3 regions of the Pseudomonas sp. S2_E01 genome follow, and region 2 is predicted to be linked to each of the others. Evidence: riboswitches for the same ligand, from Rfam matches in the RefSeq annotation. Region 2 holds a riboswitch; each other region holds the start of a gene.

Region 1 (3,270 bases), 410 kb from region 2:
CGCGCGGGTCAGGCGGTAGTTCCAGACGATGCCTTCATCGATGGGGTTCAGCGCATAACCCGCGCCCCACAGTTTATTGGCCAGCACCTGGAGCACCACGAGCGGGTCGATGGGCGTTTCACCAATGGCAACACCCGCCAGCACCGCCAGCGACAGCATCCCCAGCGCAAGCAGTGTACGTATCAAGGTTGCAGTCATTTCGGTAGATCGTAACCGTCGATGGCCGTGGCCAGTTGCTCGAGGCCGTCGAACATCCGAGCGCTGGCCTGCAGGGCCATGGCGTCGACGATGATGATGCGGTTGTGTTTCACCGCGTCCATGTTGCGGGTGACCGGATCGCTGCGCAGGAAGGCCAGTTTTTTCTCATGGTCATCCGCCGGGAAGCGGCGACGGTCCATGCGTGCGATCACCAGGAAAGTCGGGTTGGCCTTGGCGATGGTTTCCCAGCCCGCGGTTGGCCATTCTTCATCGGAGTCCACCACGTTACGCACGCCCAGGGTGCTGAGCATGAAGTCCGGAATGCCCTTGTGCCCGGCCACAAACGGATCGACGTTCATGTCGGTGCTGGAAAACCACACCAGGGCACTGGCCTGTTTGACACCTTTTTGCTGGACCTTCGCCACGGAGGCGGCCAGCTTGGCTTTAAGCTCGGTGACCCACTGCTCGCCACGGTCCTGCACGTCGAAAATCTGTGCCAGTTGCTCGATGCTCTTGTAAATGGTGTCAATGCGAAACGGCTCCAGGCGCGTGCCGTCGGCGCCTACCCGATTGTCCTTGCCCTCGCAGTCGGACGGGAGCAGGTAGGTCGCGATCTTCAGTTCATGAAACTGTTCACGGGTGCCGACCGCGCCTTGTGGCCCGACCATCCATTCGAACTCCACGGTCACCAGTTCCGGACGCTTGCCGATCACGGCTTCAAAACTCGGCTCGTTGTTCGCCAGGCGTTCGACCTTGTCGTTTTGCGTCTTGTAAGCCGGCAGCACATCGTTGAACCACAGCGAAGTGGCGGCCACCTTGTTGCCCAGGCCCAAGGCATACAGCATCTCGGTGCCGGCCTGGCCAATCGTCACGGTGCGGGTTGGCGCGTGAGCAAAGGTGAGGGGAGTGCCGCAGTTGTCGATGGTCAGCGGGTACTGCGTCGGGGCGGCTTGTGCGAAGGCGCACAGGCCAAGGCTGGTGAACAGCGCAGTAAGGCGGGGCAACAGCATGGGGCAATCTCCATTTGAACCGTACTTGAAACGGGCGCGGTACGGGTCTGGAAACACACCATCGAACGCTGCTGTAAAAGCAGGGCAAGGCCGCTCGGCACGGATGTCCTCCCCGGACACCCCGCCGGTTAGTGATTTGTCTGGCCGGCAGGTCTCCTGACTGATGCGTCGTCGCCACGCTCCAGCCTTCCCGGATCAGGTCCAGTGACTATCGAGGAGCAGGCTCAGCACCTACAGTTGCGGGGGCAGTTTCGATTGACGCCCGTTGCGGCGTTTCGAATTCCCTATTAGTCCCGTTCGGGAACCGGCGGCGTATGGTAGTCGATCAGGCCGCCGAGGGGGAGCGTGGTTTTTTTCACCTTGTACGCCGTGAACTTTTAACGGGTCAGCACCCGTCCAAGTTCCAAATACACCGACACAGGGACCGATCATGACCATGACCTTCTTCATCTTCCTCCTGGCCTGCGCGGCGGCCGCCAGCACCGGTGTGCTGTTCAAGCCGGGCGAGTGGTACCAGTCGCTGGTCAAGCCAGGCTTCACGCCGCCCAACTGGTTGTTCCCGGTTGCCTGGACGATCATCTACCTTCTGCTCGCCTGGGCCGGCTACCGCTTGAGCCTGATCCCCGGCAGCCAGATCGTGTTGGCACTCTGGGCCGCGCAAATCGCGCTCAACACCTTGTGGACGCCGGTATTCTTCGGCGCGCATCACGTGTTGGCGGGGATGGTGATTCTGGTGGTGTTGTGGCTGGTGGTCGCGGCCATGGTCGTCATGGCCCTGCGCCTGGACCTGATTACCGGTTTGATCCTGTTTCCCTACCTCGCCTGGCTCTGTGTCGCCGCTGCGCTGAACTTCTCCATTCTGCGTAACAACCCTCGATAGTTTGTTACGCGGTGTAAGAACAGAAGTGCCCGGGACGTGATTTATCCGCGTCCCGGGCAAAAATTATCATCGCGTTCCAGTTCGCAGGCGGTGCGCCGCGACAGCTTTGAGGGAACGCACACATGAAAACCATTGGCTTACGCCACGCTCTCCACGCCTTGCTTCTCGCCGCGACGACCACCACCCTCTGCGCTCCCGCGAACGCCGAGGCGCTGGACAACAAGCAATTTTCGTCAATGCGCAGCGAAGATGTGCAATGGCAGGGTTTTCCCGCGTTCCCCGACGGCGCCAAACTGGCGGTGATCGTTGGCAACCCGAGTCAGTCGGGGCCTTATGTGGTCAGGGTCAAAGTACCGAACGGCTTGAAACTGATGCCGCATACCCACTCGGAAGATCGCATCTATACCGTCATTTCCGGCGTGTTCTATATCGGCCAGGGCAGCACCTTCGACGCCGACAAACTTGTGGCCTACGGGCCGGGCAGTGTGGTCGTGCTGCCGGCGAACACGCCGCACTTCCACTGGGCGAAGTCCGGTGAGTATGTGTCGCAGGTGTATGGGATCGGGCCTCTGGGGCTCAAGTACATCAATGACGCGGATGACCCGCGTCACGACAAGTAGCCCATTGGTGTGTCAGCTGAGCAACGAAAACCGCAGACGCGGCAGTTTAAAGGCCGTCACGCTGGATGGGGTGGACTCGCGACGTTGATCGACGATCATCTGGCCGATTTCCAAACCCAGCTCTGCAGCATCCTCACGGGTCACGAACCTCAGCGCCGGCGTCTCGCGCGCCTCCCGGATTTCCTGGCCGTCGTACCAGACCGAAACGGTCGTGGTGTGATGGCTCTGCAGGCTTTGGGCCTCGCGGGGTTCCACTTTGATGGGGCCAAACGTTTCGACGAGGATTTCGTAGCCCAGGTAAGTCGCTTGTTTGATTACGGCTGAAGGTTGTGCGGTCATTGCTGCTTTCCATAGCTCTACATCGGACAATGGAAGGCAAAATACTCGAAAATTGGCGCAATGCCAAACTGATATCATGACAAAATGATTACAGTCAATAACCGAGGAAATTGCTGGGTTTCAGGGGAGGGTGGGCTGACCGGTATCCGCATGGAGTGAACCGGCCCGTGGTACGCGCGCCACCCTGAGGCTCGCGGAAGGCTTGGCGCTTTGGAAATATCGG
Region 2 (3,270 bases):
GTGCAAAACCGACGGCGACGACAAGGTTGCCACCGGTGGTCGACAGCACGCGCTGCCAGCCGTCTTCCGGCTCCCAGGCTTCGGTGTCGTGGCTGTGCGCGGCCGTGCCGGCAGCATGTTCATGCACTTCAACGGCGGCAGGCTCGGATTTCTCGTAGGTTTCGGCCTGCAAAATCAGCGGCGAAACCCAGAAACTTTGCAGCAGCGTGAGCAGAAGGGCGGCCAGCAGTCCGGAAAAACCTGCGGTTTGCGCGATACGCTTGATCATGTCGTCAGGTCTCAATGGCAAGGGAACGCGGCGCTGTGGCGGGTATCGTGGGCGGCGTTGTGGACCGCTTCGATGTGCGAGAAACCGGCGACGTAGACCAGGCACGCGCCCAGGATTGATGCGCAGACGGCGACGGTCAGGCGTTGGGTCAGGGTGGTTGTGTGGCTGCTGGCCGGTGCGTGGCTGGTGCTGCTGATGATCGACATGGCGCTTCCCTCTGTTCTGTCAGGGTGACGAGAGCGCATGCAGACACCCTGCGTAGCGTGCACGCAGAGGTTCAAACAGCGCCCGCCCACCGCGGGTTTGTTGTTTTCGTGATCGTATCGTCACTGTGTGTTGCGGGCCGGTCTCCGGGCTCGCGAGGGGCTTGGGCATCTGCCGAAACCTGCAAGAATCGCCTTCCCATGCCGATGATCGGCACAGTGGATCTGATTCTTCGCTCGCTTACCGTTGCGGGGGCAGCACCGGACTGACATGGGCTTGAGTAAAGCACATGATTCACCGGTTTCCCGTTTCACCCTGTGAAGGGCACCCGTAACAAGGCGTGTAGGAGAGCATGGGGCGGCTTTGCCGTCAATCGAGACCGGGTCGCGCCCATCGCGAGCAAGCCCGCTCCCACAGGGGACTGCGGACACCGGCCCATTGTGGGAGCGGGCTTGCCCGCGATGGCGTCCCGATTGCCGCCACAAGAATTTGACCCGCCCACAGACCATGCGTAGCCTTGTCGCTTCGAGGTTCTTCGCCATTGTCGAAGCTAAGAAGGGAACGCGGTCAATGCCGCGGCTGCCCCCGCAACTGTGAACGGTGATGTTCGCTGCCACGCCACTGCAAGCCCTGCACAATGGGTTCGCGGGAAGGCGCAGCGAATGCCGGGCCAACCGCCCGGCACACTGTCAGCCAGGAGACCTGCCTCGATCCAGATTCTCACTACAACCGGGCGGGGTGATCCGGTGGCGAAACTCTTGCGCGCACCGCTGTTGCAGCGCTTGTCGTCCCGTATGCCCGCCACCTTGCCAAAGGGCATCCGATGAAAACACTGGCCAAACTCCCCGTCACCATCGTCACCGGCTTTCTCGGCTCGGGCAAGACCACCTTGCTGCGCCACATGCTCGACAACGCCCAGGGCCGTCGTATCGCCGTAATCGTCAACGAGTTCGGCGAGCTGGGCATCGATGGCGAAATCCTCAAGCAGTGCTCCATCGGCTGCACCGAGGAAGAAGCCGTCGGTCGTGTCTTCGAACTGGCCAACGGCTGCCTGTGCTGCACCGTGCAGGAGGAGTTCTTCCCGGTGATGCGCGAACTGGTGGCGCGCCGGGGCGATCTCGACCACATCCTCATCGAAACCTCTGGCCTGGCACTGCCCAAGCCATTGGTGCAAGCCTTTCAGTGGCCGGAAATCCGCAGCGCCTGCACAGTCGACGCGGTGATCACCGTGGTCGACAGCCCGGCCGTCGCTGCCGGCACTTTCGCCGCGTTCCCGGATCAGGTCGACGCCCAGCGTAAACTCGACCCGAACCTGGACCACGAGTCGCCCCTGCACGAGCTGTTCGCCGACCAAATGGCCAGCGCCGACCTGGTGATTCTCAACAAGGCCGATCTGATCAACCCTGAAGACCTGGCCCGCGTGCGCCTGGAAGTCGCCGAAGAATTGCCGCCGGCGGTCAAGATCATCGAAGCCAGCAGCGGTCGCTTGCCGCTCGATGTGCTGATCGGCCTGGGTGCCGGTTCCGAAGAACACATCGACAGCCGTCACAGTCACCACGATCACCACCACGAAGGCGAGGACGATCACGATCACGACGCGTTCGACTCCATCTCCATCGAATTGCCCCAGGCCGACGAGAGCCTGTTGCTGGATGCGCTGACCCAGTTGGTGATCAAGCACGACATCCTGCGCGTCAAGGGCTTTGCGGCCATCCCCAACAAGCCCATGCGCCTGCTGATCCAAGGTGTGGGCACACGTTTCGACAAGCACTTCGACCGCCAGTGGGGCGCCGATGAAGCGCGCACCACACGCCTGGTGCTGATCGGCCAGGCGCTGGACGCCGTGCAACTCGAAGCGCAACTGCGCGCCGCGCTCAGCGTGTAACCCATGCACCTGCTCAGGACCCAGCCCGGCGGTTTCGTGTCGGATGACAACATTGCCGACCTTGGACAAACCCCCGCCGAGCTGGTGATCCTGTGCAGTGGCGACTCCAGCCTCGCCTTGCTCGCCGAGGCTGCGCAACAGTTACCCGACGATTACCCGAGCGTGCGCCTGGCCAATCCGATGCAGGTGCAGAATCACGCCTCGGTGGATTTGTACGTCGATGAAGTGTTGCGCCATGCCAAGGTGATCCTGATTTCACTGCACGGCGGCATCGCCTATTGGCGCTATGGCGTCGAGCAACTGATCGAGCTGTCCCGGCGCGGCGTGCAATTGATTCTGGTGCCCGGCGACGACCGCCCGGACCCCGAACTCAGCGACCTGAGCACGGTAGCGGTCGAAGAGCGTGACCGGCTCTGGCACTACCTGCGCCAGGGCGGCATGGCCAACGCCCTGGACCTGTTCCGCTGTTTGGCGAGTCGCTGGCTCGGTCGCGATTACACCTGGAGTGAACCCCAAGCCCTGCCGCGCACCGCGATCTATCACCCGAGCAAAAGCCCGGCTGTGCTCAGCGACTGGCAAGCCGACTGGGAGGCCGGGAAGCCAGTGGCGGCAGTGCTGTTTTACCGCTCGCACTTGCAGGCGGCGAACACGGGCTTCATCGATGTGTTCTGCCAGCGCTTGCAAGCGGCGGGGCTCAATCCCTTGCCGGTTGCGGTGGCCAGCCTGAAAGAGCCCGGTTGCCTGACGGTGGTCGAGGACTGGCTGGACCAGGTTGACGCGGCGGTGATCCTCAACACCACCGGCTTTGCTCAATCCAGCCCGGAAGCGCCCCACCTGCGTCCGTTTCGTCGCAATATCCCGGTGATCCAGGCCATCTGTGCCCAGGACAACGAGCCCGGCTGGCGTGACAGCG
Region 3 (3,270 bases), 1.6 Mb from region 2:
GTGGTGTCGCCTTGCTGGTAATTGAAACGCAGCAGTCTGTCGGTGTCGGCGACGTACAGGTCATTACCCACCAGTGTCATGCCGAAGGGCGAGTTGAGGTTTTCCAGGAACACGGTACGGATTTCGGCGATGCCATCGTGGTCTTTGTCGCGCAGCAACGTGATGCGGTTGGGGCTGGGTACGGCAGCCCCGGCACGGCTCATGACTTTCTTGGTGATCCAGCCCTTGATGCCTTTATCGTCATCGGGTTTGGGCGGCGCATTGGTTTCGGCCACCAGCACGTCGCCGTTGGGCAGTACGTAGAGCCAGCGTGGGTGATCGAGGCCTTCGGCAAACGCAGCCACCTGAGTGCCCGCTGCTGCCGTCGGTTTGGCGCCGACCGGCCAGCCGATGGCCGGGGCGATGTTCATTGTCGGGAACAGTGTCTTGTTCGGTTCTGGCAGTTGCGGGGATGGGCCGGTGCCGTCGGAGACCTGCAGGGTGGAAGTTTCACCGCAGGCAGCGAGCCCGGCGGCCATGGTGATGACGAGAGCGAGCTGGGGCTTGCGCATGCTGAACTTCCCTAAGAATGCAGTGACCTGATCAGTAGAGAAGCGCAAGCCCGAGATGGTTCAACCGGTCAGCCGTGAGCTTCCTTGAACAACACCGCGATGCCCGGATGATAGTTGCCCGCTTCGTTGCGTAATTTGCGGTAGGCGTAGGGGAAGTACCAGGCGACCGCGCAGGAATGTTCTTTTTGCAGGTCATCGACCATGTCCTGCAGCTCTTCCGGCGTTGCGCCGTGCTGGGCTTTTTGCGGGGCCACGAACAGGCAGCCCAGTTTCAGGTCGCTGCTGTAGCTGATGCGTTTGGCATCGCTGGTGATTTCCGCCAACGCCTGGGTCAGGTTGAGGCTGTTGACGCGTGGCCAGCGTTGGGTGGCCTGAAGATACGCGCGCGTTTCGCTGGAGGCGATGAACAGATTGGCGCGGGCGTTGCGTTCGCCTTCCTCGAGCTGCTTGCGGGTCTGGGTGTCTTGCAGGGTGACCATTTCGGCCATCCAGGCGGCGGCCGCGAGCAAACCCAGATTGGCTTTTTCGTCGTACCAGTAAGGCGTGTCGTTATCGCCCCGTACGGCGTTGTAGCGGTCTATACAGTCAAACCAGCGTTCCAGCAGCGGGCGCAGGAATTCCAGTCGCGGATTGCTGATAATCATGCCTTGCATGGTGCTCACCCTTGTTCTTGTGATGTGGGGTTGTGGCTCTTTGATATCACTGCTGGGAGTCTGGCACAAGATTGGCGTCATTTTATTGATCGACGGCAGTTATTCATCCGCCAGCCTCCCGGCTTTAATTGACGCTCCACCCCCAACCCTCTAACCTTCGCGGCTTGTTTCAGGTGCTCTGTGACCCAGGTCGGCAGAGTGAAACAGGGAAGCCGGTGAGTGCGTGCACGATCCCGGCGCTGCCCCCGCAACGGTAAATGAGTGAAAGCTGCGCCTTGAGCCACTGTGTCGATCGCGACATGGGAAGGCGCGCAGTCCGGCGTGATGCCGCTCATGAGCCCGGAGACCGGCCTGATTCAATCCAGCGACATCACGGTGGGCGATGTCGGGCTTCTTGCCATCTGTTTCTTGTGCCTGCCCGCCGTTATCCCGCCTCAACGGAGAGCTCCCCCATGACCGATACCCCAGATCGTGACGAACGCCATTTGGCGCGCATGTTGCGTAAAAAAGCTGTGATCGACGAACGCATCGCCAACTCGCCAAACGAATGCGGCCTGCTGCTGGTGCTCACCGGCAATGGGAAAGGCAAAAGCAGCTCGGCGTTTGGCATGCTCGCCCGTTCCATGGGCCATGGCATGCAGTGCGGCGTGGTGCAGTTCATCAAGGGTCGCAACAGTACCGGTGAAGAATTGTTTTTCCGCCGCTTCCCGGAGCAGGTGCGTTTCCACGTGATGGGCGAAGGCTTTACTTGGGAAACCCAGGACCGCCAGCGTGACATCGCTGCCGCCGAAGCGGCCTGGGCGGTGTCCCGCGAGTTGCTGCGCGATCCGTCGATTGGTCTGGTGGTGCTGGATGAGTTGAACATCGCTCTCAAGCACGGCTACCTCGACCTCGATCAGGTCCTCAGCGACCTGCAAGCGCGTCCGCCGATGCAGCACGTGGTGGTGACCGGCCGCGGCGCCAAACCCGAGATGATCGAGTTGGCCGACACCGTTACCGAAATGGGCATGATCAAGCACGCCTTCCAGGCCGGTATCAAGGCGCAGAAGGGCGTTGAACTGTGAGTGAGCCACGTCATTGCCCGGCGGTATTGATTGCCGCGCCGGCCTCCGGTCAGGGCAAGACCACCGTCACCGCCGCCCTGGCGAGGTTGCATCGCAACCAGGGGCGCAAGGTGCGCGTCTTCAAGTGTGGCCCGGACTTTCTCGACCCGATGATCCTCGAGCGCGCCAGCGGTGCGCCGGTGTATCAATTGGACATGTGGATGGTCGGCGAGCAGGAAAGCCGGCGACTGTTGTGGGAAGCCGCCGCCGAGGCTGACCTGATTCTCATTGAAGGGGTCATGGGCCTGTTCGACGGTACCCCGTCCAGCGCCGACCTGGCGCGTCACTTCGGTGTGCCTGTACTCGCGGTGATTGACGGCACGGCCATGGCGCAGACCTTTGGCGCCCTGGCACTGGGCCTGGCCCGCTATCAACCGGACCTGCCGTTTGCCGGTGTGCTGGCCAACCGGGTCGGCACCCTGCGCCATGCGCAATTGCTCGAAGGCAGCCTGACCGAAGGTTTGCGCTGGTACGGCGCGCTGTCCCGGGAAACCGGAATCGAGCTGCCGAGCCGACACCTGGGCCTGGTTCAGGCCAGTGAATTGAACGATCTGGATCTGCGTCTCGATGCTGCTGCCGATGCCCTGGCCAGCAGTTGCGAAGTCGCGCTGCCGCCCGCCGTGGCGTTTGCGGCCCCTGAAGTGATCGCGGTCGAGCCTTGGCTGGCCGGCGTGCGCATTGCCGTGGCGCGTGATGAAGCCTTTGCGTTCACCTATGGCGCCAGCCTGGACCTGCTGCGGGCGATGGGCGCCGAGTTGGCATTCTTCTCGCCGATTCGCGACACGCAACTGCCGCCCGCCGACAGCCTCTACTTGCCCGGCGGTTACCCGGAACTGCACCACGTGGCGCTGGCGCAGAACACGTCGATGCTAGAAGCGATCCGCGCCCACCATGCAGCCGGCAAACCGTTGCTGGCCGAATGCGGCGGCATGCTCTACCTGCTTGATTCGTTGACCGATGTCG

What was found. A riboswitch is a leader RNA that binds a small molecule or an ion and turns the genes downstream of it on or off. The one in region 2 is predicted to bind cobalamin.
Region 1: it holds a riboswitch for cobalamin, as region 2 does, so the genes downstream of both, AB4O36_RS12495 (ABC transporter substrate-binding protein) here and cobW (cobalamin biosynthesis protein CobW) in region 2, are expected to answer to the same signal.
Region 3: it holds a riboswitch for cobalamin, as region 2 does, so the genes downstream of both, cobO (cob(I)yrinic acid a,c-diamide adenosyltransferase) here and cobW (cobalamin biosynthesis protein CobW) in region 2, are expected to answer to the same signal.

Annotation. Positions count from the first base shown of each region.
Region 1 covers NZ_CP162762.1:2,755,027-2,758,296, reverse strand. Annotated here, with positions in the region: gene AB4O36_RS12500 (FecCD family ABC transporter permease) at 1-186, opposite strand, end outside; gene AB4O36_RS12495 (ABC transporter substrate-binding protein) at 195-1,208, opposite strand; cobalamin riboswitch at 1,338-1,532, opposite strand; gene tspO (tryptophan-rich sensory protein TspO) at 1,645-2,088, shown strand; gene AB4O36_RS12485 (cupin domain-containing protein) at 2,211-2,708, shown strand; gene AB4O36_RS12480 (hypothetical protein) at 2,721-3,047, opposite strand.
Region 2 covers NZ_CP162762.1:2,348,521-2,351,790, forward strand. Annotated here, with positions in the region: gene AB4O36_RS10775 (CbtA family protein) at 1-268, opposite strand, end outside; gene AB4O36_RS10780 (CbtB domain-containing protein) at 280-474, opposite strand; cobalamin riboswitch at 593-819, opposite strand; cobalamin riboswitch at 984-1,196, shown strand; gene cobW (cobalamin biosynthesis protein CobW) at 1,296-2,357, shown strand; gene cobN (cobaltochelatase subunit CobN) at 2,361-3,270, shown strand, end outside.
Region 3 covers NZ_CP162762.1:3,941,972-3,945,241, reverse strand. Annotated here, with positions in the region: gene AB4O36_RS18280 (PQQ-dependent sugar dehydrogenase) at 1-551, opposite strand, end outside; gene AB4O36_RS18275 (hypothetical protein) at 620-1,204, opposite strand; cobalamin riboswitch at 1,359-1,573, shown strand; gene cobO (cob(I)yrinic acid a,c-diamide adenosyltransferase) at 1,657-2,268, shown strand; gene AB4O36_RS18265 (cobyrinate a,c-diamide synthase) at 2,265-3,270, shown strand, end outside.